Regions from separate parts of the Lactiplantibacillus sp. ME-2 genome, predicted to be linked through region 3. Evidence: predicted binding sites of a transcription regulator. Region 3 holds the regulator's gene; each other region holds the start of a gene.
The links. Region 3 encodes Rex, which represses fermentation and respiration genes when NADH is low (regulators of the CRP and FNR family bind a similar motif). Its sites were predicted from a motif close to TTGTGAANTANTTCACAA; they were not measured.
Positions count from the first base shown of each region.

Region 1: the regulator Rex is predicted to act here: its motif matches at 5,832-5,849, upstream of MMY95_RS05765 (FAD-binding protein).
Region 2: the regulator Rex is predicted to act here: its motif matches at 4,076-4,093, upstream of MMY95_RS09435 (nitronate monooxygenase).

Region 1 covers NZ_JAKZEQ010000011.1:16,210-23,834, reverse strand. The annotation lists gene MMY95_RS05795 (acetoacetate decarboxylase family protein) at 1-623, opposite strand, end outside; gene MMY95_RS05790 (SDR family NAD(P)-dependent oxidoreductase) at 655-1,515, opposite strand; gene arsC (arsenate reductase (thioredoxin)) at 1,835-2,260, opposite strand; gene MMY95_RS05780 (flavodoxin domain-containing protein) at 2,596-3,021, shown strand; gene MMY95_RS05775 (LysR family transcriptional regulator) at 3,091-3,978, opposite strand; gene MMY95_RS05770 (DASS family sodium-coupled anion symporter) at 4,088-5,503, opposite strand; gene MMY95_RS05765 (FAD-binding protein) at 5,968-7,625, shown strand, end outside.
Region 2 covers NZ_JAKZEQ010000023.1:9,169-16,793, reverse strand. The annotation lists partial or broken gene MMY95_RS09450 (DNA methyltransferase) at 1-105, opposite strand, end outside; gene guaA (glutamine-hydrolyzing GMP synthase) at 357-1,913, opposite strand; gene coaA (type I pantothenate kinase) at 2,007-2,936, opposite strand; gene MMY95_RS09435 (nitronate monooxygenase) at 3,105-4,034, opposite strand; gene helD (RNA polymerase recycling motor HelD) at 4,329-6,635, opposite strand; gene MMY95_RS09425 (VTT domain-containing protein) at 6,840-7,514, shown strand.
Region 3 covers NZ_JAKZEQ010000017.1:44,282-51,906, forward strand. The annotation lists gene MMY95_RS07955 (ABC-F family ATP-binding cassette domain-containing protein) at 1-1,057, opposite strand, end outside; gene MMY95_RS07960 (redox-sensing transcriptional repressor Rex) at 1,226-1,903, shown strand; gene MMY95_RS07965 (type II CAAX endopeptidase family protein) at 2,068-2,712, opposite strand; gene groES (co-chaperone GroES) at 2,905-3,189, shown strand; gene groL (chaperonin GroEL) at 3,245-4,870, shown strand; gene MMY95_RS07980 (APC family permease) at 5,120-6,955, shown strand; gene MMY95_RS07985 (MraY family glycosyltransferase) at 7,171-7,625, shown strand, end outside.

The DNA of each region.
Region 1 (7,625 bases), on a different contig from region 3:
GGTTCAACTTGATCAGCTAAGGACCGTAATTGAGTCGCAACTAATTGGACATTACTGAAATGGTTCGTCCCATCTTCATGTTGATCAATGTCATATTTATAGAAGAAACTATTCATTTCGGCTTCCTTACCTAACGCGAGCTGCCCCGCAAATTGTTTCATAATTGACGGATCATTCAGTTCACCGGCCGTCCACGAAACGTTCAGTAATGTCTTGCCATGGCGTTCGACCGTGGCTGTCGCACTGTTGTCATTCCGGCGCAATTCGATGTCATCCGCTAATTTCTTAGGAATCCCAGCACCTTCCCGACCTGCAATCACACCACTCTCCGCCCCGGGACCGTGGAGTAAGAGGTTAATCGGGTAAGCGCCCATCATTTTATCCTTGTAGCTAACTAACGCAAATAGGCTTTCTTCAAGGTATGGGGCACTAAAAGTCGGTTTTCCCATATGAACGACATAACCGCAAACCACCGGTGCCATTAATTTTAATGGTGCTGGAATTAAAGCCTTAAGCACCGCTTCGTCAGTGGCATAAGCAAACCCAATACCTTCCTGGTCATTCATGCTTGGTGCTGTCAAAAAGTTCTTAACATCCTGATCACTTGCAATAAAACTTGCCATGGTAAAACACTCCTTTGTTTGCGTGATTAGCTTACATGATACCGTCCATGATGTGCACGTCTGGTGCGCCATCCGTCACGATCCGTTTAACTCGGTCTTCAATCAGTGGATTATATTCTGGATGGGTCAAAATGTAGAAACGGTTATCCTCTAAGGCTTTAAAGACGGTATCGGCAATCGTATCAATTGGTTTCCCGTTGGTAATGACATACTTCGCAAATTGTTGTCCCTTTAAGTACGCTTCACTTTGATAATACGGGTCCGTTGGGTCGCTGTATTGCGCTGGCCGGTGATTTTCAGTGTGATAGAGATCCGTCTGAACAAAGCCAGGGCACATCACGTGCATGTCGATATCAATATTAGCCCGTTGTAAGTCATAGGCGGTCGCTTCAGTCATCCCAACAGAAGCGAACTTGCTAGCATGATAAGAAGGCATTCCGGGCGTATCAACTAAGCCGGCAATCGAAGCCACGTTAAGAATATCCGCATGGGTCTTCTGTTGAATCATAATTGGGATAACGCGCTTCATCGCATAAACTTGACTCATTAAGTTGATATGCATGATCCATTCCCAATCACGAGTCGGCAATTCCCAAATTCGGCCAGGTAGCGCGATCCCGGCATTATTAATCAGTAGGTCGATCCGCCCAAACTTTTCCATGGCCTGCTCAACCGCATCGTCGACACTAGCTTCCTTTGTAACGTCAGCGGTAACCATCAACACCTCGGCACCCTTGTCGAGAATATGTTGGTACGTTTTCTTCAAAGCTGGTTCGTCGATATCAACAATCGTGAGCTTCATACCCCGATCCGCGGCGCCTTCAGCAATAACTTGACCAAATCCGTGGGCCGCACCCGTGATAAACATAACTTTATCTTTAAAATCTTTCATGATGTTTTGCGTCCTCCTCGACGAAATTGTGATTTTATTAACTTATCAGTAAATATTAACCTGATGACCGGTCATTTATCTTGACTACGCTTTCATATTAACCCACTAAATTTGTTTGAGTAATGGATAAAAGTACTAGTCTTACGACGATTAAACTGTAGCTTTTATACATGTGTGTTGGTTCACAATTATAACTAACTAAAGTGTGGTTCCAACTTTAATTAGCTCATAAAAACGCATGCCAGCCCTTCTTAGCTTACATGCGCATCATTATAATTGGATTTATTTTCTTAATACTGCAACCGTTCATTGTGCACGGCTACGTTGCCGAAACATTCAAGGTCCGTGCCAGATCAATCACTCGTGCTTTGATCTGATCTCGGACCTGTCGAAATACTAGCAATTGGTCACTAACACTGCCAGTCGTGCGAGCCGGATCAGGCAATGGCCAGTGTAGCCTGGTCACCGTTGCCGGAGTGACGGGGCAGCGATCCCGTGCATCACCACACAACGTCACCACGACTGCACACTGATTAAGATAGGTCAGGTCGATTAATTTAGAAACCTGGTCACTGATATCAATACCCACCTCGCTCATTACTTGAACAGCTAGTGGGTTCAGGCCATGTGTCTCCACCCCAGCACTAGCAACTTGCCAGTTTGGTCCCAATAATTGCTGTGCAAAGCCTTCTGCCATCTGACTGCGACAGGCATTGCCCGTACATAAAAAATATATTTTTGGCATTTCGCCGTCCTCCTAAATTACTGACGATAACGACACTAATCGCGTATCATCACCAATATTATGCCCGCAAGAATCCCGCTTGCTCCGCTAATAACCATTAAGATACAACATCGTCATGCGCGTAACCGCGATAGATTGCTGTGACTATTCCAGCAATCGAATAAGCTAGCCTTAACCCTCAAGAATGCGCTCACTATATTTTTGTAATCGATTTCAAAACGATTTATACTAGAATTGATATTACAATATTATTCTAAACTTATAACCAGTCCCCCTGAGCAGTTACTCATCGCGAGAACGGTCTTATTTCAACTAATTTATCGGAGGTCTTTTCCATGACAGTAGCAATTCGTTATCAAACTCGCAATGGCAATACACAAGCATTTGCCGAACAAATCGCTAGCGTGGCAGGTGTTCCAGCACAATCCATCGATACACCTGTCGAACAAGCTGACACACTCTTTTTTGGCGGCGGTACTTATTTTATGAAACCCGACAAAACCGCATCTGCTTTTATGAAGAACCTTGATCCGACTAAGATCAAACAAATCGCCCTATTCACAACTTCTGGCGGACCAGAAATGGTTTCAGACAAAGCCCTGACAAAGATTGCCACCGAAAAGGGCATTCCCGTCATCGGCCACTTCCACCAAGTCATGGGTGGCAAAGGAATGAAAATCATCGGCAGTACTGGCGGCAAGCTCAAAGATGAGCAGATTGAACTCGTTAAGGAATTCGCTCAAAAAATGTTAGCTCAATAATGATTTGACGGCGCTCGCGTTGACTGAAAAAGTCAATGCGAGCGCTATTTTTGGATTAGTGCTGAAGACCTAATTAGCCCGTCTAATTTGACGTAGGACGTCAATGCACCGCTGCTGTTTAGCGTTAGGCAAAAAGGACTTCCGCACCGCCAGTTGCATGTAACAGTGTAATTGCTCTTGGGCAGCTAGTGGAATCCCTACAACCTGATCACTTAGCACTACGGAATCCGCAATGACCACCCCATCACCAACGTTTTGAGCAACTAGACCTTCGACTAACGCGTTGGTAGCTGCCTCGTAGACGATTTTAGGCTGTATGTGGCCGCGCTGACAATATTGTTCTAATGCTAACCGTGGTAATGCGTGTTTAGGACGAGCGATGATAGGCACTCCTTGTAAGTCAGTTGCTCGAATCGTTTTTAAGTGACTTAATGGACTATTGACATTGGCCAAGACCTGCATCTGATGTTCCTCTAAGATGCTCACCCGTAAATCCGTGGCACGTTCTGGGACCAAAGTTGAAAAAACCGCTGCGTCTAACTTGCCTTGCCGCAAGTCAACTAACAATTGTTCTGAATCAGCAACGGTCGTTGTGACCTGGTCTAATAAATCAACTGAGATAAATTTTTTTATCACCCGGGGAAGCCAAATACCACCCGCAACATTGGAAAATCCGAGCCGAACTTGCTGCTCATTAGCGTGATGAACTTCCAGTGCCATCTGCGCAACGTCTTTTAAGAGTTGCTTAGACTTAATATACAAGGTCCGCCCCGCTGCCGTCGTTACTAGTTGGGCCCGATGGTTGGCCTGCGTTAGTAATACTGCTTGGTATTCTTCTTCCAATCGTCGTAAAGCTGCAGAAATAGCCGGTTGTGTGACGTGAAACTTGGTCGCCGTGGCCGTGTAATTTCCCGTCTCAACTAATGAACAGAAGTACTTTAAATCGCGTTCATTCACGTCAACGCCCCCATTCAATCTATTTAATACCTAATTTTAACACGAAAGATGCGGCAAATCGTGGTCAGGATCAATCACGACTTACCGCATCTATATTGCTCAGTTAGTCTTACCAAAAGCCTAATAACTTGGTCCACAGCAAGCCCCCACCTAACCAGATGACGTTAAAAATAACCCCAATAATTGCACTCAATCGCCACCACTCCGCACTAGTCACATAGCCTGTACTTGACAATAATGCCGCGGGCCCGGCCGAGTACGGCGTCGTTGACAAGTTGATTGAACCAGCAAATGCCAATAGTAACGCCGCTAAAACATGGGGAACACCGGCACCAATGGCGATGGATAAAAAGCCAGCATATAACGCCGAAATCTGTGTTGAAACACTCGGAAACATGTAATGTAAGTAAAAATAAGCTAAAAACAGGATAATGAGCACGCTAATCCAGTTCATACCATTCAGTAAATGACCTAACGTTTTGGAAAACCATGGGAAAAAGCCTAGTATCATTAGCTTCTTAGACATCATCATGATGATCGATAACCAGACTAAAATATTCCAAGCAAAATGTTCATTGAGCAAATCGTTAGTCGTTAACACGCCCGTAATCAGCAAAATAACAACTGCGATAAAACTTACTTCGGTCGCATCGATGCCAATTTTAGTCCCGATCAACCATAAAACAATCGCTAAAATAAAGGTAATTGACATAATTTTTTCACTAGCTGTCATTTTTCCAAGTGCGGCCAAACGCGTCGTTGCCCAGCGGTGCGCGTCTGGCGTTTGTTTCACCTCAGGGGGATAGACTTTATATAGTACCCATGGAATAATTAGTAGCGATAAAATACCTGGGACACAAGCAGCCATAAACCATTGCATCCAAGTTACCGTGATTCCCTGCATCTTAGCTAAACCAATAGCCACCATGTTGCCAGCTAAACCGGTCAAAAACAAGCCTGATGTAATATTATTAACTTCATATTCATTAAAAACTAGAAATGAGCCTAATTTTCGCTGTGTGCCCTGTTTCGGATCAGATCCCATTTCACGAGAAAGATTATCAATAATGGGATACATAATCCCGTTGACCCGCGCATTATTGCTAGGAATACCAATCGCCAATACGGCATCAACAAAGGATAAGGCGTATGCTAAGCTCAGCGTGCGCTTGCCAAATAAACTGACAAACAGATAGGCGATCCGCTTGCCAAGTCCTGATTTAATAAAACCAGCAGCCATGAACATGCACATGGCAACCATCCACGCCGTCGAATTACCAAAACCAGTAGCGACTTCGTCCATCGTAAAAACACCCGTTAACGTCGCGACAACAATCCCAATCAGCGTGACGGCCATCATCGGTAATGGCTTGGTAATACAAGCAATAATCGTTGCCACAAAAATTGCAAATAAGTGCCACGCCATAATACTAATTGCTACTGGTCGTAGTGGCGTAACTAGCCATAACCCAATTCCAAAAATTAGCGGTAACAGAAAGCCCTTCCATTTTATTTCACTCAACATCTGCACTTCCTCCTAATCTTCATATAATTGTTAAGATTTTCACATATCTTGCCATTAACGGTTGTTTGCCGTTTTTAAATATCACCATAACTTAATTTATAAGTCTGTCAATTTAAATTTAGTTGTAGTTGCTTGAGGTGTCGCAATAAAACCCGTTATATACAGCCTACAGGGACCTGTTTGCGATTAAAAATACCTGAAATTATCATAGCGACTAGTGCCTTTTATCGGACACTTTTATAAATAGAATTTATAAAAAGCTAAAATAAAGTTTGCCACTTGCTTAATTCTCACTAAAGTTTCGACAACCCGTCAAGTTAATCACAGCTTGTTATCCTTGTCACAATAGCATTCTGTTGGCTTCGTTAAAATTAACGGTTGTTTTTTCTAGGTAACTATTTATATTGAAAGCGTAAACAATTCGTATACTTATCCAACTAAAAACTAATAAAGGAATGTTAATTATGAAATATATTGCCTTGATTGGTACGGCGGCACAACAGTCTTACAACCGTGAATTATTACAATTTATGAAGCATCATTTTAGTCAACGGGCTACCATTGACGTTAATGAAATTACAGGGATTCCCCTTTTTAATGAACCAACTCAAAATCATATCCCGGCGACCGTTCAAGCCTTAAATGATAAAATTAGCCAGGCCGATGGGGTGATCATCGGGGTACCCGAATACGATCATGCCATTCCGACCGCACTCAAGAACGTTATTGAATGGCTTTCTTACCAGCTCCACCCCTTTGCTAATAAACCGGTCATGTTAGTTGGTACTTCCCTTGGCGTACAGGGGACGTGTCGTGCTCAAGGTGACTTACGCAATATTCTCAATGCGCCCGGAGTTGATGCTCAGGTACTCCCTGGCAATGAATACATGTTAAGCTACGCTGCTAAAGCCTTTGATCAGAATGGTCAAATGACCGATGCCCCTTCTATCAAGTTCTTGGAACGGTGCTTCGATAACTTTGAAAAATACGTTAAGGCACTCAACGGCACGCCCGCGCTCAATGTGAACTGGCACGGTAACTACGACGTCATCGTTTTAGGCTTTGGTGGTGCCGGTGCTTCAGCGGCTCGTTTTGCTGCTGATAATGGTGCCCACGTACTAGTAGTTGATGCGGCACCATTTGGCCGTGAAGGTGGCAACACCCGCTACTCCGCCCAACACGTCGTTACGGGTGAAAGCTTAGATAAACTAACCGCTTATTATCAAGCACTGGGCGCGCCATTCAGTACCCCTACTAAGACACTCAACGCCTATTTAAGCGGCATGAGTAAAATTCCAGCATATTTTGAAAAATATCTGGGGATTAAAGCCGTTAGTTGGAAACATGATATTAAACCCGGTGATGCCGTTGCCATCAAGAAAACCATGGCGGAATACCCAGAACTAGCCGGAAGTGATACGATTGACTTTGCCCTCGTTCACAAACGTGATAAAGACGCTGCATTATGGAAACTACTCCGGCAAAAAGTCCTTGAACGAGCTGACAATATTGACGTTTGGTTGGACTCACGGGCACAACATTTGATCCAAGATCCTAATACTAAAGTGATCCAAGGGGTCCAAATCAAACGGGGCGAGCGACTGCTTAATATCCATGCCAATAATGGCGTCGTTTTAGCTATGGGTGGTTTTGAAAACAATCCTGAGTTAAAGCAAACCTACTTGCACAGTGATCATCTGACACCACTTGGGACGCTCTATAACCGCGGTGATGGTATCAAAATGGCTCAAGAAGTTGATGCCAAAATGTGGCACATGACCAATTATGAATCTCACGGTATCTTACCTGGAATCACCTTCAAAGAAGACGCCAATGAACGGGGCCGTCAAATTGAACACTGGCCTTTATTAAAAAACGGTAGTATTTTCGTTATCGCTGATGACGGGACACGCTACTTCCAAGAAGACGCTAAGCACCGTCACGGACACGTTTACACACATGGCTCTTGGCTAATCCCAATGAATAATCAGCACCCCTACTTAATTTTTGATCAAACCCAGTACGATGCCTTCAAACAAGAAGAAAGTCAGGCTGGTCAGTTACCGTATCCGAAATTCATGACCAAGCTCGTTTCCGCGCCAACGATTGCACAATTGGCCGC
Region 2 (7,625 bases), on a different contig from region 3:
CTTGGGGATTTTTTCATACACACTTAAAAAATCATAGACGAACTCTTCGTGATTTGGTTCGTTAATGATTGATTGGATTTGATCTTCATATTCGGTAATTGCCATGTCGGTTCCTCCACCCTGTACTTGATACACTTTCCCTTATTACATTATCCGCAACATTCTGTGAATGCACAAGGAACGAATTCTAAAAAAAAATCGTGGAGATCCTCAATCACTTCCAAGTGACTGAAGACTTCCACGATTCTTAGTGAGACTGTTGATAGGAAATCTTTCAGATTCGCCACCAATTCATCCATTTTATAAGCTCACAAATACTGTTAAATCAATATTACGATTTCATTTTATATAATTTTCTATTCCCATTCAATTGTCGAAGGTGGCTTACTCGTAACATCGTACACGATGCGGTTAACGTGATCGACTTCATTGACGATCCGCACTGAGATCTTTTGTAAGACATCCCATGGAATACGTGCAAAGTCGGCGGTCATACCGTCGATTGATGTTACGGCCCGAATACCAACGGTGTAATCGTAGGTCCGGCCGTCACCCATGACACCGACTGACTTGATGCCTGGTAATACGGTGAAGTATTGCCAGATTTCACGGTCCAAGCCGGCTTTTTTGATTTCATCACGTAAGATAAAGTCACTATCGCGCACGATTTCTAACTTATCTTCCGTAATCTCACCAATAACCCGAATTCCGAGACCAGGGCCTGGGAATGGTTGACGCCAAACAAGGTCAGACGGCATCCCTAACTTTTCACCGAGTTCCCGTGCTTCGTCCTTAAATAACGTCCGTAGCGGTTCAATCAACTTGAACTGCATGTCTTCTGGCAAACCACCAACATTATGATGTGACTTGATTGTTTGGGCCGTTGAAGTCCCACTTTCAATCACATCGGTGTAGAGAGTCCCCTGTGCGAGGAATTCCATCCCGTTTAACTTCGTGGCTTCTTCATCAAACACTTGGATAAATTCGTTACCAATGATCTTACGTTTCCGTTCAGGATCACTGACACCAGCCAGCTTGCTTAAGAATCGATCCTTAGCATCAACTTTAATGATGTTCAAGCCGAACTTACCTTCCAGGCTCGCCATGACTTGATCGGCTTCGCCCTTCCGCAACAAACCGTGGTCAACGAAAATACTTGTTAATTGCGTTCCAATGGCCTTGTGCAATAACACACCGACGACACTGGAATCAACCCCACCGGAAAGTCCCAGTAAGACCTTTTTGTCGCCAACTTCAGCGCGGATCTTTTCAATCTGCATATCAATGAAGTCATCCATTGACCAGTTAGCTTCAGCTTGGCAAACGTCAAAAGCAAAGTGCCGTAAAATATCATTACCGTAGTCCGTATTCCGAACTTCAGCATGGAATTGAATCCCATATAACTTCCGGTCAACATCTTGAATTGCCGCAATCGGGCAGTTCTTAGAAGTGGCCACCACGTCAAAACCATCAGGTGCCTGAGTAACCAAGTCACCATGACTCATCCACACTGACTGCTCAGCTGGCGTGTTCTTAAATAGGGTCGCCGAGTCACTCGTCACGTCAATGTTCGCCTTGCCGTATTCACGGTTATCAGCTGATTCGACCTTCCCGCCCGCAAGCGTGTAGGTCATCAGTTGCATGCCGTAACAAATCCCCAAGATTGGTAAGCCCAACTTGAAAATCTCCGGGTCAACCCGAAAGGCGCCATCATCGTAAACACTGTTGGGGCCACCAGAAAAGATAATACCTTTCGGGTGACGGGCCTTGATTTCTTCAGCGGTGATCGTGTTCGGAAGTAGTTCCGAATAAACGCCGAAATCACGAATGCGCCGGGTAATCAATTGATTATACTGACTACCGAAATCCAATACCAAAATGGAATCGAAAGACGCGGTATCCGTTTTTGCCAAGTTGTTCACTCCTTTGGATTAATTAATGCTCAATAGGTCTATCATACTGATTTCTAAACGTTCGGTCAACCAGTATGAGAAATTTCTTAGGTGCTAATATTTGCGGAAATACACGGCATCAATCACATGATGCGCAACTTTGTGCAAAATTAAATCCGCACGATTACGGGTTGGCAAGATATAATCATTCAAGTTTTTCAAGTTAACCTCTTCCCAAACACGCTCGGCCATCGCCATCGCGTCCTTCGGATCACCGATCGCCCAAGGATAGAAATAATTCGTCGGATCCTGGAAAGCCGTTTTCATCAGGGCCTTGAAGCGTTCTAAGTACCAATCTTCAATTAAATCGGCATCCGCATCCACATACACTGAGAAGTCCGTAAAATCACTAATGTAGATCGCCTGATTGCTTGGCAATTGCAACACGTTAATCCCTTCAATAATCAAAATGTCAGGATGCGTGATCACGTCAAAGCGGTTTGGCACAATATCATAAGTCTGATGAGAGTATACCGGGGCCTTCGCTAACGGCTTTCCGCTCTTCACATCGTTCAAGAATTGGATCAGCCGCGTCATATCATAGCTTTCCGGAAACCCTTTACGTTCCATCAATTGCATCTTTTTGAGCTCGGCATTCGGGTATAAGAAACCATCCGTCGTAATCAATTGCGTCCGCCGGTCTGGATATAAATATTTAAATAGAATCTCTAATAACCGTGCTGTGGTGGTCTTGCCAACTGCCACACTTCCAGACACTCCAATAATAAAGGGTGATTGGCGGTTCTGGCGGTGTAAAAAAACGGACTCCGTTTCCCGCCATGACAAGTAGTGTTCATACTTGGCCTGCAACAAATGCGCAAACGGCATATAAATATCACGGACATCGTCGAGACTAATCCGGTCATTAAACGCCTCAATTTCGTGCAAATTGGCTGCGGTCAATGGTACTTGATGCTGATTGTTACGATAAAATTGCTTCCACTGTTCACGTGAGAAGCGATAATAGTTCATCTGATCTTCCATGATTTCTGTCTGCCACCATTACTAAATTAATGGGTTGATTATAACATGAAACCCTTATCAAACGCTGATTAAAATTCAAATTAACCGGATTCCTAATTGATAGCCAATAACCATTAATAGCTCGATACTAGTTAACGCTGACCTAGTACCGAGCTATGCTACTGTATCTTATTCGATTTTCAGTTGTGCCGCGACCTCACGAGCCTGACCAAATAACGTCGTAATAATTTCCTTGACTGGCCGAATTGTCGTCATCATCCCCGCCACTTCGCCAGCCATGGGCGTACCATGTTCCATATCGCCATCTTCAACGGCTTTCGCAAATGAACCGTCCGCTAACGCGTGTAATTCTGCTACCGGCGCGTTAGTTTGCTCCAATTGCAAGTATTGCGCCAACATCGGGTTAACTAGCGCCCGTACCGGATCGCGCTGGCTGCGGCCAGTCACGATTGTATCCGTGTCACTGGCAGCCAATACCCGTTGCTTATAACTAGCTGGAACCGGGCACTCCTCAGCTGTCAAAAAGATCGTGCCACACTGCACACCCTGGGCGCCCAGCGCAAACATCGCCGCAATCGAGCGACCATCACCGACACCACCAGCACCAATCACCGGAATATCAACAGCGTCCACGACTTGAGGTAATAATGCCATCGTTGACGTTTGACCGATATGTCCGCCTGATTCTTGACCTTCAGCAACCAACGCATCTGCACCGGCCGCCACCATCTTATGGGCATGGTGGACCGAAGCAATCACTGGGATCACTTTAATACCGGCCGCGTGTAACGGCGGAATATATGAAGTCGGGTTACCCGCACCAGTCGTCACGACCTTGACCCCCTCATCAATGATGACTTGGGCCAGTTCTGGACAGTTCTTCATCTGTAACATTAAATTGACACCAAACGGCTTATCCGTCAGCTTGCGGGTCTCTTGGATCTCTGCTCGCAACTGTTCGGCAGATAACCCCGCTGAACCTAAAACACCGAGTCCCCCAGCTTCCGAAACCGCCCCGACTAATTCATGGGTCGCAATTCGCATCATGGCACCAGAAAAAATGGGATATTGAATACCTAACATTTCAGTGATTGACATCGTCGTTTCCTCCTCAGGTCACTAACAACCGTTCTAACTAGTTGTTAGTATTTTCACGATATTGTGTGCCTAGTCAGCATTAAGGCCATTGTCTCTCACCGACTACTGCACTTGATGAGTTAATTTTAACGCTTATTCCATCGTTATGATAGCGTTTTCTTAGTTATTCCGACACAAGTCCCCAACTGTTCCACTACTGATCATCCTGACGCACCTTAAGATTTCCTTCACAAGTAAAACTAAAAAAAGTACCACTCCAGGTGAATGGAGCGGTACTCACTGTCTTAAACTGACTTAAACTTTTGCTTCATTTAATGTATACAAGGCGTGGTTCACCCGCGCTAGTAACGGTGACAAGCTACCCACCGCGACTAGCGTTAGCTCGTGCATGGCCCGTGAACAGATTGTATATAATAGTTGCCGTTCATCTTCACGTTGGTAATTTTCCTGATTAGCGTTCCACACGATGACCGCGTCAAACTCCAACCCTTTTGCTAAGAAAGACGGGACTACAATGACACCAGGAGCCAAGCGTTGATTTTCAGTTTGAATCAACGTGACCTGCTCACCACGAGCTTTCAGGGCCTTCGTGAGCGCCTCGCATTCTGCTAAGGATTTCCCGATAATTGCCGTCGTATCACGTTCAGAATCGTTCATCGCTAGCTGATCAACGACTTGATCAACCCCTGCTTCAAAGTTAGGCGTCACAACGACATTTGGCAAGTCGCCCTGACGATCAAAAGCCGTGACGGCTTCACCATTGACTAAAATTTCCTTGGTGAAATCAGTAATCTGTTGCGTTGACCGGTACGATTTAGTCAATTGCACGACCCGCGTCTTTTCAGGGTCAAATAATGTGGCCAATTCATTGATCAGCGAATGGCTGTTTTCCTTGGTAAAAATCGCCTGGTTCAAGTCACCGAGCATTGTGAAGCGGGCTTGAGGGAAGCTAAACTTCAGGAACGCTAGCTGAAAGGCGTTGTAATCTTGAATCTCATCCAAGAAGACAAACCGGATGTCACGCTGCCCGTGCTTTCCGGTCATTAAGTCATGCAGGTACATGTAAGCTGAGACCGTTGTTAACGAGATATGACGTTCCTTAATCTCGGCTAGTTTCCGTTCAACCGTAGCATCCCAGTCAGCAGCTGAGATACCGTGATCAGCCAACTTGATGATCTTCGGTACTTCGCGTAAGAAATGCGCGTACTGCATGTTGATGCTCAAGAAACGGTTACGCACGATTTGCGTCCGGGCTTTTCCTAAGCGTTGCATCACAATTTTACGTGCTAAGAATTTAAACTCTTTATCGCCATTCTTAAATTCCCGCGGCTGATTGCCATATAATTGATTGATCTCTTCGCGTGATAAGTCTTGAACCGCTTCTTCGACCCACTTGGAACGCATCTCCGATTCAACCTTGCGATTCAAAATCTTGATTAATTCTTCCTTAGTTGCTGATAACCGGTTCGCTAAGTGGTAGTTTTCGTTGAAAGAGTAGTAAATCGATTTAATCTTTTCCCGGGAAATAATCACTTCATCGTTCAACGTAATGTTACGGAAACGCATGTCCGCTTGTTCCAAATGTCGGCCATACGTTGTAACCGCGTTGAAAAATGCGAGGCTACCTTCCAACTTCGTAATCTTTGCCATCTGCGGTGTATTTTCAGTTTCAAACCGCTGCTGTAAAGTTTCAACTTGCATGTGTGGTAACCGGTACGATGCGTATTGGAAATAAGTCATCTGAACCATGTTTTGTTCACCCAGTTCGGGCAATACTTGGTTAATATAATCATTAAAGAGTTGATTTGGTGAGAACAAGATGACTTGTCCGGCCGTCAAATTACCCCGGTAACGATACAACAAGTATGCGACCCGTTGTAAAACGGACGAGGTCTTCCCGGAACCGGCCGCCCCCTGCACAAACAGGAGGTCAGAACTCGTATCCCGAATAATGGTATTTTGTTCCTTTTGAATCGTCGTCACGATACTCTTCATCTTCACATCGGACTTTTCATCCAACACTTCTAGTAACATCGAGTCACCAACGGCTTCATCAGTATCGTAGACTGTCACGATCTGGCCATTCTCAACCATCAACTGCCGCTTCAACTTCACATTAACGGTCTGTTCACCATCCGGAGTCTGGTACGTCACGTGCCCTAACCCACCGTCATAATAAATACTGGAAATAGGCGCTCGCCAGTCGTAGATCAAAAAGTGATCCGGCGTGTCAGAAAATGAACTGAGTCCGATATAAATCGTCTCAGGCTTAGGCTCACCAGTCTCATGAAAATCGATCCGCGCAAAATAAGCATTCTTTTCCAACTTTTTTAACGTCGATAATTGCTTAGTCGCGTGCTTCCAACTATTCTGCCGCTCATCCATCATCTGTTGTTGCTGCCGCACGGATAATCCGGTCTCCATCATGCCTTCGTAACTATCCGTTTTTATATTGATGTTATTCAGCAAGTCACGTTTAATATCGGCCTGATCTTTTTCCGAGCGCGTAATGGTTTGGCTTTGTTGCTCTTCAGCCACCTTAATTTTCGCAACCACATGATCTAAGTGTTCCTGTTCTGCAGCTTTAATTGACTTAGCCATTGAACGCCCTCCATTCCTAAATATCGAACAATAATTTTATCACTATCGGCGGCCCGACTCAATTAATAACCCATGGCAGCCGCCAGTTTTTGATTTTTTATGTAAATTTGTTTGAACATTGGTCTATCAAAGTTACGATTGTGTTAAACTGGAAGAAATGTAATCGGTTACATCTGTTTTTCAACCCGCAGACGCTTATAATAAATGCAACTTAAATTGGAGGTGGCGCCGTTGGTCAATTTAATAGCCATTTTAACCCATTTAGAACAAAGTATCGTCCCACTATTAACTACGCTTGGTAGTTGGTCTTACATCTTATTATTCGCCGTTATCTTTCTTGAAACGGGCATGGTCGTTTTCCCATTTCTTCCCGGCGAATCATTGATCTTTCTCACCAGCACGATGGCTGCAACTCACAGCGACGCCCTCAGTATTCAGATTCTGGTGCCAGTATTCTTTGTGGCTGCTGTAATTGGCGACACTGTCAATTTCGAAATTGGCCGCCATCTGATTCGCTTACCGTGGTTGCAATGCCACCTCCCCCAATCCAAGCAACAACGCGCACAACAATTTTTTGCTAAGTATGGCGCGAAAGCTGTCATGTTTGGCCGCTTTGTTCCACTCGTGCGGACCTTTGTCCCGCTGAGTGCCGGGGCCGCTAAAATGCCGCAACCGACCTTCGCTATCTGGAACTTAGTTGGCGTTGGTATCTGGGTCAGTGTCGGCTGTTCACTCGGTTACTTCTTTGGCTCGATCAGCTTCGTACAAAACCACCTCTCGCTCTGTTTTCTAGGAATTATGGCCGCCGCGCTCATTCCAGCCACAGTGGTTGCGCTGATTAAGACCTGGCGACAACGGACAACACTCAATCTCAAATAAGCGCCACACACAACACGGTTGATCTGCAATCGTGTTTTTTTATTGCTTCTCGCTTTGAAAGGCATATCTTTCCTTTTCAAAACCACTCAAAAAGTGTATCCTTTCAATGAC
Region 3 (7,625 bases):
TATTCAAGTTGTCGGGTTCCGAAAGAATCTGACCATCATAGCCCACGGCTGCATCTTTGACGGTCAACACAATGTTGCCGCTTTGTTTAGCCGCATGAAAGCCAAAGTGGGCAGTCTTCTCGTCACTATCAGGGCGGTCAAGGCAGTCCATCTTTGCTAACTGCTTACGCCGAGCCTGGGCCCGTTTTGTCGTAGAAGCACGCACGATGTTACGATTAACAAAGTCTTCAAGCTTGCTGATCTCCGCTTGTTGCTTTTCATAATGTTTCCATTGTGCTTGGATTCGAGCCGCTTTTTCTTGCACAAACTGGTCGTAGTTACCAGTGTAGTGCACCATTTCATGGTGTGATAAGTCATAGACTTCGTTAACGACCCGGTCTAAGAAATAACGGTCATGGCTAACGATTAGCAGCGCACCAGAGTAAGACTGGAGATAGCTTTCCAACCAAGTAAGGGTTTCGACGTCCAAGTGGTTCGTCGGTTCGTCAAGGATAAGCAAGTCCCGTTTTTCAAGTAACAACTTGGCCAAGGCCAACTGGGTCTTTTGTCCACCGGATAGTGCCGTCACCGACTTATCGTACACATCGGCGTCGAATTGGAAGCCGTGCAACACGCCCCGAATCTCAGCTTGGTAGCCGTACCCGTTTTTTTGTTGAAATTCAGTTTGAATCTGATCATAGGTTTTCAGGGTCTGTTGATAAGCCTGCTCATCATTCATGATTGCGGGGTCGCTCAATTGATTTTCGAGCTGGTGCATCCGTTTTTCGATGGCATGTAACTCAGCAAAGACACTACTCATTTCTTCCCAAATCGTATTGTTACTATCCAGTCCTTGGTCTTGCGCCAAGTAACCGATTGTTAAGCCCTTGCGCATTGAAATATGGCCTTCGTCCGGTACCGTTTCGCCGGCAATCATTTTAAGTAAGGTTGATTTTCCGGCCCCGTTTCGACCGACAAGGGCCACCCGAGCGTGTTCTTGAATATCCATTTGTACGTTATCGAACAAGACATCGGCGCCAAAACGCCGCATAACTTGCTGTACTTGTAGTAAAATCACGCTTTATTAAGCTCCTTTCACATTTAATTCGTGACATAATTGTAGCATATTGTAACGGCCTGACCCAATTATTCGGAATAATAAGTAATTATTATTTCACAAAGTCACGCGTTATGCTAGAATAGTGTCAGCAAATTCACAAACTTTTAATTAGGAGGACACGTCCGAATGGCAGAAACAAAAATTCCACGGGCAACGGCAAAACGGTTACCGATTTATTACCGCTATTTAAATATCTTGCTAGATGCAGATAAGAAGCGGGTCTCATCGACCGAGTTGTCCGAGGCGGTTAAAGTAGATTCAGCAACGATTCGGCGAGATTTCTCGTATTTTGGGGCGCTCGGCAAACGAGGGTATGGATACGATGTTGAAACGTTACTTGCATTTTTCAAAAAGATTTTAAATCAAGACACCTTAACGAATGTTGCTTTAATTGGGGTCGGTAATTTGGGCCACGCCCTACTGAACTTTAATTTTCACAAAAACAGTAATGTCCGCATTTCAGCAGCATTTGATGTCAACGAGGCGATTGCCAATACAGTCCAAAGTGGGGTTCCAGTGTACCCAATGACGGAGCTCAAAAAGCAATTGATCGAACAACAGATTGAGATTGCTATCTTAACGGTGCCAACCACGGTTGTTCAGAAAATTACCGATGACTTGGTTGATGCAAACGTCAAAGGAATCATGAACTTTACGCCGTTACGAATCTCCGTTCCTGAGACAGTACGGGTTCAGAACGTTGATTTGACCAACGAATTACAAACATTGATCTACTTCATTGAACATTACGGTCAGCAATTAGGTGACAATGGTAATGACGATGAAAATGAGACTGAAGATTAATAACTCGCTTTATCTTTGAAATTAAATGGCTATAAAAAGGCCTCTCTGAATTATTCAGGGAAGCCTTTTTAACATACTTAGATCACGAATCATTGATTGTAACGTATAAATATTCGGTGAAAATTAACGTTGAAACGCTAGGTTAGCGCTACCTAGTAATGATACTAGTGCAGTAAGCCTAATAATGTGGGTAACACAACCGATGCGTTCATTAGGATGTGAGCCGTCATCGATGTTTGAATCCGACCGGTGTGCTGGTATAACCAGCAGAATAATAACCCGATAAAGGCATAGAGGATAAAGTGACCATCCGCATGTGCAAAGCTAAATAGCACACTAGAAATCAAGGCCGCTCCAATCTGACCAGTAACCGCACTTAGATTGCCAAAGATAACTTTGCGGAAGACGATTTCTTCCATAATCGGGGCACCGACAATGATGGCTAAGAAGAAAGCGGGATATTGTTGCCCAACAGTTAAGAGGGTGGTCGTGTTGGTTGACGCTGTTGACTGTCCCAGTAAAGCCGTCATTTTTAAAATGATGACTTGACCAACGATGACTAGGACAAGACCGATCAATCCCCAGATGAACGTCATGAACCAGTTACTTGGTTGTTTTTCAACAACGTTTTTTGTCCGCATGCGACTCGCCAACCAGATGAGTAGGATTGCACCGACTAAGTAGTCGACCGTTTGAATCACGAATACTTGGGCCCCTAGCTGATGGAAAGCAGTCACAAGGACGCTCGGTAGTGCGTAAATAATAAAGTAGATGATAAGAATAAAGATTGATTGGCGGCGATTAACCATCAAGTCACGTCCTTTTAAAAGTTTGATTTAAGATTTATTGATACTTCAATAGTATTCATTATAGTCGATTTGACATTCTTTGACTAATAATTGACAAATCACTTGCAATCTTGAATTAAAATGATATAGTTGACAATGTAATTAGCACTTGAGGTTGAGGAGTGCTAAAAAAGAATAAATGGAGGGATTCACGTGTTAAAACCATTAGGAGATCGCGTTATCTTGCAACAACAAGAAGAAGAAGAACAAACAATTGGCGGTATTGTCATTGCCAATAACGCTAAGGAAAAGCCCCAAAGCGGTAAGGTTGTTGCCGTCAATGACGGTCGTGTTTTAGATAACGGGACAAAAGTTGACCCCAGCGTGAAGGTCGGCGATCAAGTATTATTCGATAAGTATGCCGGTACCGAAGTCAAGTATCAAGGTGCTAAGTATTTGGTATTGCACGAAAAAGATATTGTTGCAATCGAAGACTAATCCATTTAAATTGCGCAACTTAAAATAAATTAAATTCATGAGGTGAATAGAGATAATGGCTAAAGAATTAAAGTTCTCTGAAGATGCACGTTCAGCGATGCTAAAAGGTGTCGATCAATTAGCTGACACAGTTAAGTCAACGTTAGGTCCTAAGGGTCGCAACGTTGTTTTGGAACAATCATATGGTTCACCAACAATTACTAATGATGGTGTAACGATTGCTAAGGCGATCGAATTAGACGATCATTTCGAAAACATGGGTGCTAAGTTAGTTTCTGAAGTTGCTTCAAAGACTAATGACATCGCTGGTGATGGGACGACTACTGCAACGGTCTTAACACAATCAATCGTTAATGAAGGTATGAAGAACGTTACGGCCGGTGCTAACCCTGTTGGCATTCGTCGTGGGATTGAAGAAGCTACTAAGACGGCGGTTGACTCATTACACGCTATGGCACACGAAGTTAAGACGCAAGAAGATATTGCGCAAATCGCTTCTGTATCTTCAGCAAGTGAAGAAACTGGTAAATTGATTGCCGAAGCCATGGAAAAAGTTGGTCATGACGGTGTTATCACGATTGAAGAATCACGTGGTGTTGATACTAGCTTAGACGTTGTTGAAGGGATGCAATTCGACCGCGGCTACTTATCACAATACATGGTTACTGATAATGATAAGATGGAGGCGGATCTTGACAATCCATATATCTTAATTACTGATAAGAAGATTTCAAACATTCAAGATATCTTACCACTATTACAATCCATCGTTGAACAAGGCAAGCCATTGTTGATCATTGCTGATGACATTTCTGGTGAAGCTTTACCAACCTTAGTCTTGAACAAGATGCGTGGGACGTTTAACGTTGTCGCCGTTAAGGCACCCGGTTTTGGTGATCGGCGTAAGGAACAATTACAAGATATCGCTATCTTAACTGGCGGGACGGTTATCACTGACGACCTTGGCCTTGAATTGAAGGACACGACCATCGATCAATTAGGTCAAGCCAACAAAGTTACGGTTACTAAGGATAACACCACCATTGTTGAAGGCGCTGGTTCCAAGGATGCTATCTCAGAACGGGTTGAATTTATCCGTAACCAAATCGGTGAAACAACTTCTGACTTTGACAAAGAAAAGTTACAAGAACGTTTAGCTAAATTAGCTGGTGGGGTTGCCGTTGTTCGTGTCGGTGCCGCTACTGAAACTGAATTGAAGGAACGTAAATACCGGATTGAAGATGCTTTGAACGCAACTCGGGCCGCCGTTGAAGAAGGCTTTGTTGCTGGTGGTGGTACTGCTTTGATTAACGTTATCAAAGATGTTGCTGCATTGAAGGAAACTGGTGACGTTCAAACTGGGATCAACATTGTTAAACGTGCTTTGGAAGAACCAGTTCGCCAAATCGCTGAAAATGCTGGTTTGGAAGGCTCTGTTATCGTTGAAAAGATGAAGGAACAAAAGCCAGGTGTTGGTTTCAACGCCGCAACTGATGAATGGGTTGACATGATCAAAGCTGGTATCGTGGACCCAACTAAGGTAACGCGTTCTGCTTTACAAAATGCCGCTTCTGTTTCAGCCCTTCTCTTAACGACTGAAGCCGTTGTCGCTGAAAAACCTGAAGAAAATGCACCAGCTGCACCAGCCGCACCAAACCCAGGTATGGGCGGTATGATGTAAACAAATCGTAACATTAAGCACTTACTCGGCTGAGTAAGTGCTTTTTTAGTGCTGTTAGGGTGTGAATCGACTAGAATAAAGGTATTGATTTATCCATATTAGAGCGGTAGGATTAGTCGTTAACGCAAAATGTGGGTGCGGTGAAGCACCCGACATTTAACTGGTAGTATTTGGCAGGGTAAAGTAGTAGAATCTACTTTGACTCAGTTTACTTTGGGATAATTATTTTGGAATAAAGGAGTTATTATCATGTGGCGTTATTTAAAGCGGTTAGTTATTGGGAAACCGTTAAAAACCATGGACGAGGGTGGGCAAGCACTCACCAAGTTCAAGGCACTGGCGCTGCTATCGTCAGATGCGCTATCATCGGTGGCTTACGGTACTGAACAGATTACGACCGTTTTGATTACACTTTCAGCGGCCGCGTTGATGTATCAATTGTACGTGGCGGCGCTTGTGTTAGTGCTGTTGTTTGCTATTACGATGTCGTACCGACAAATTATTCGGGCTTATCCATCTGGCGGTGGCGCCTACGTGGTGGCAAGTACGAACTGGGGGCGGCCAGCCGGATTAGTTGCCGGGGGATCACTGCTGGTTGATTATATGCTGACCGTAGCGGTTTCCGTCACTTCTGGTACTGAAGCAATCACGTCGGCGATTCCGGCGCTAGCTAATTATCAAGTATTGATTGCCGTACTGATTGTCATCGCCATCATGGCGTTAAATTTGCGTGGAATGCGCGAATCCGCATCATTCTTAACGTTTCCCGTTTATTTTTTCATTATTATGATTATCGGCATGATTCTATGGGGCGTTATGAATATTGCGAGTGGTAACTTAACTTACCACGCCTCCGCAGCAGTTGGAGCACCGGTTCAAGGGATGACCTTGGTGCTGTTCTTACGGGCCTTTTCTTCCGGTTCGTCTTCGCTGACTGGGGTGGAAGCAATCAGTAATGCGGTGCCAAACTTCAAACGACCGAAACGCAAGAATGCGGCGAACACGTTAGCAATTATGTCATTAGTCTTGGCCGTCTTCTTTGGTGGTATTACTTATTTAAGTTATTACTTAGGCGTTAAACCACAAGTAGACAATACCGTCTTGTCACAAATTGCTACGGCGGTCTTTGGTCACGGCTTATTCTACTACTTGTTACAATTATCGACGGCGTTAATTCTGGCCGTTGCGGCAAATACTGGTTTTTCAGCCTTTCCAATTTTAGCTTATAACTTGGCTAAAGATAAATTTCTACCACATGCTTACATGGATCGTGGGGACCGCTTGGGCTACTCCAATGGGATTATCTCATTGGCGGTCGGGGCAATTGCGTTGATCTTTATCTTTCATGGGAAGACGACGCTTTTGATTCCACTTTATGCGGTGGGGGTCTTTGTCCCATTTACTTTGTCGCAATCTGGTATGATTATTCATTGGTTCCGCGAACGGGGGCAATGGTGGTGGATGAAGGCGGCGGTAAACTTACTTGGGGCGTTGATTTCGATTCTCCTAGTGATTTTCCTATTCTTGCTACATTTCGGCAATGTTTGGCCATACTTAATCGTTATGCCACTCTTACTGTACATGTTCTACCGAATCCACGTGCACTATAACCGGGTTGCGGCCCAGTTACGCGTGGTTGCCAAGGAAAAAGCGACGATTCATGATTATGACGGTGCAACGGTGATCGTCCTCGTCTCGAATGTGACGCGGGTAACTGCTCAAGCAGTCAACTACGCGCGATCCATCGGAGATTACGTCATTGCGATGCACGTGTCCTTTGATGAGAACCCTGAAAAGGAACACAAGACGGCGGCAGAGTTCAAAGAGACCTTCCCAGACGTCCGTTTCGTGGACATCCATTCGTCGTATCGGTCGATTGCAACACCGACGTTACGATTCTGCGATGTGATTGCTAAACGAGCAGCGGAACGCAACTTCTCGACAACGGTTCTTGTCCCACAATTCGTGCCGAAGAAACCATGGCAGAATATTTTGCATAATCAAACGAGTCTCCGATTACGAGCGGTATTAAATTCTCGTGAAAATATTATTGTTTCAACTTATAATTACCATTTAAAAGAATAGTGACTTAGTATTGAAACCCGGTATAGCTACCGGGTTTTTATTTTTGTGTCATAATATGAGTAACTAAGGTTATAATTTAGATACTTAATCAGCCCAGTGACCGGCAAATGTGAACGAATTGTGTTGCCTTTACTAAGTTTTAGTGAAGCGAGTTGTCAAGCGTCACTGGGATTTGTATAATTATCGTAATAGAGTGAGAAGGGAGTTACGCACAAATGATCAGATTTGAAATCCTAGTAAGCCTAGTGGCGACCATGATACTTTCTGCGATCTTGACGCCGTTTGTGCGGAAACTTGCATTTAAAATTGGTGCCGTGGATAAACCAAATGTACGACGGGTCAATAAAATTCCAATGCCGACAATGGGAGGCTTGGCTATTTTTATCTCTTACACCGTTGGGACGACTGTGTTGTATCTCATGCACCAGTTTCCCAGTCGCATTTTTTTCGCACTACTCGGTGGTGAGCTGATCATTATTGCGACTGGTGTTATCGATGATATTTATGAGCTAAAACCACGGCAAAAAATGTTAGGGATTACGTTAGCCGCTTTGGAGGTCTACTTTATTGGTGGTATCCGAATGACGACCTTCACGTTCCCGTTGCTGGGGCTGATTCACTTTCAGTGGCTGAGTTTACCGGTGACTTTACTGTGGATACTGGCTATCAC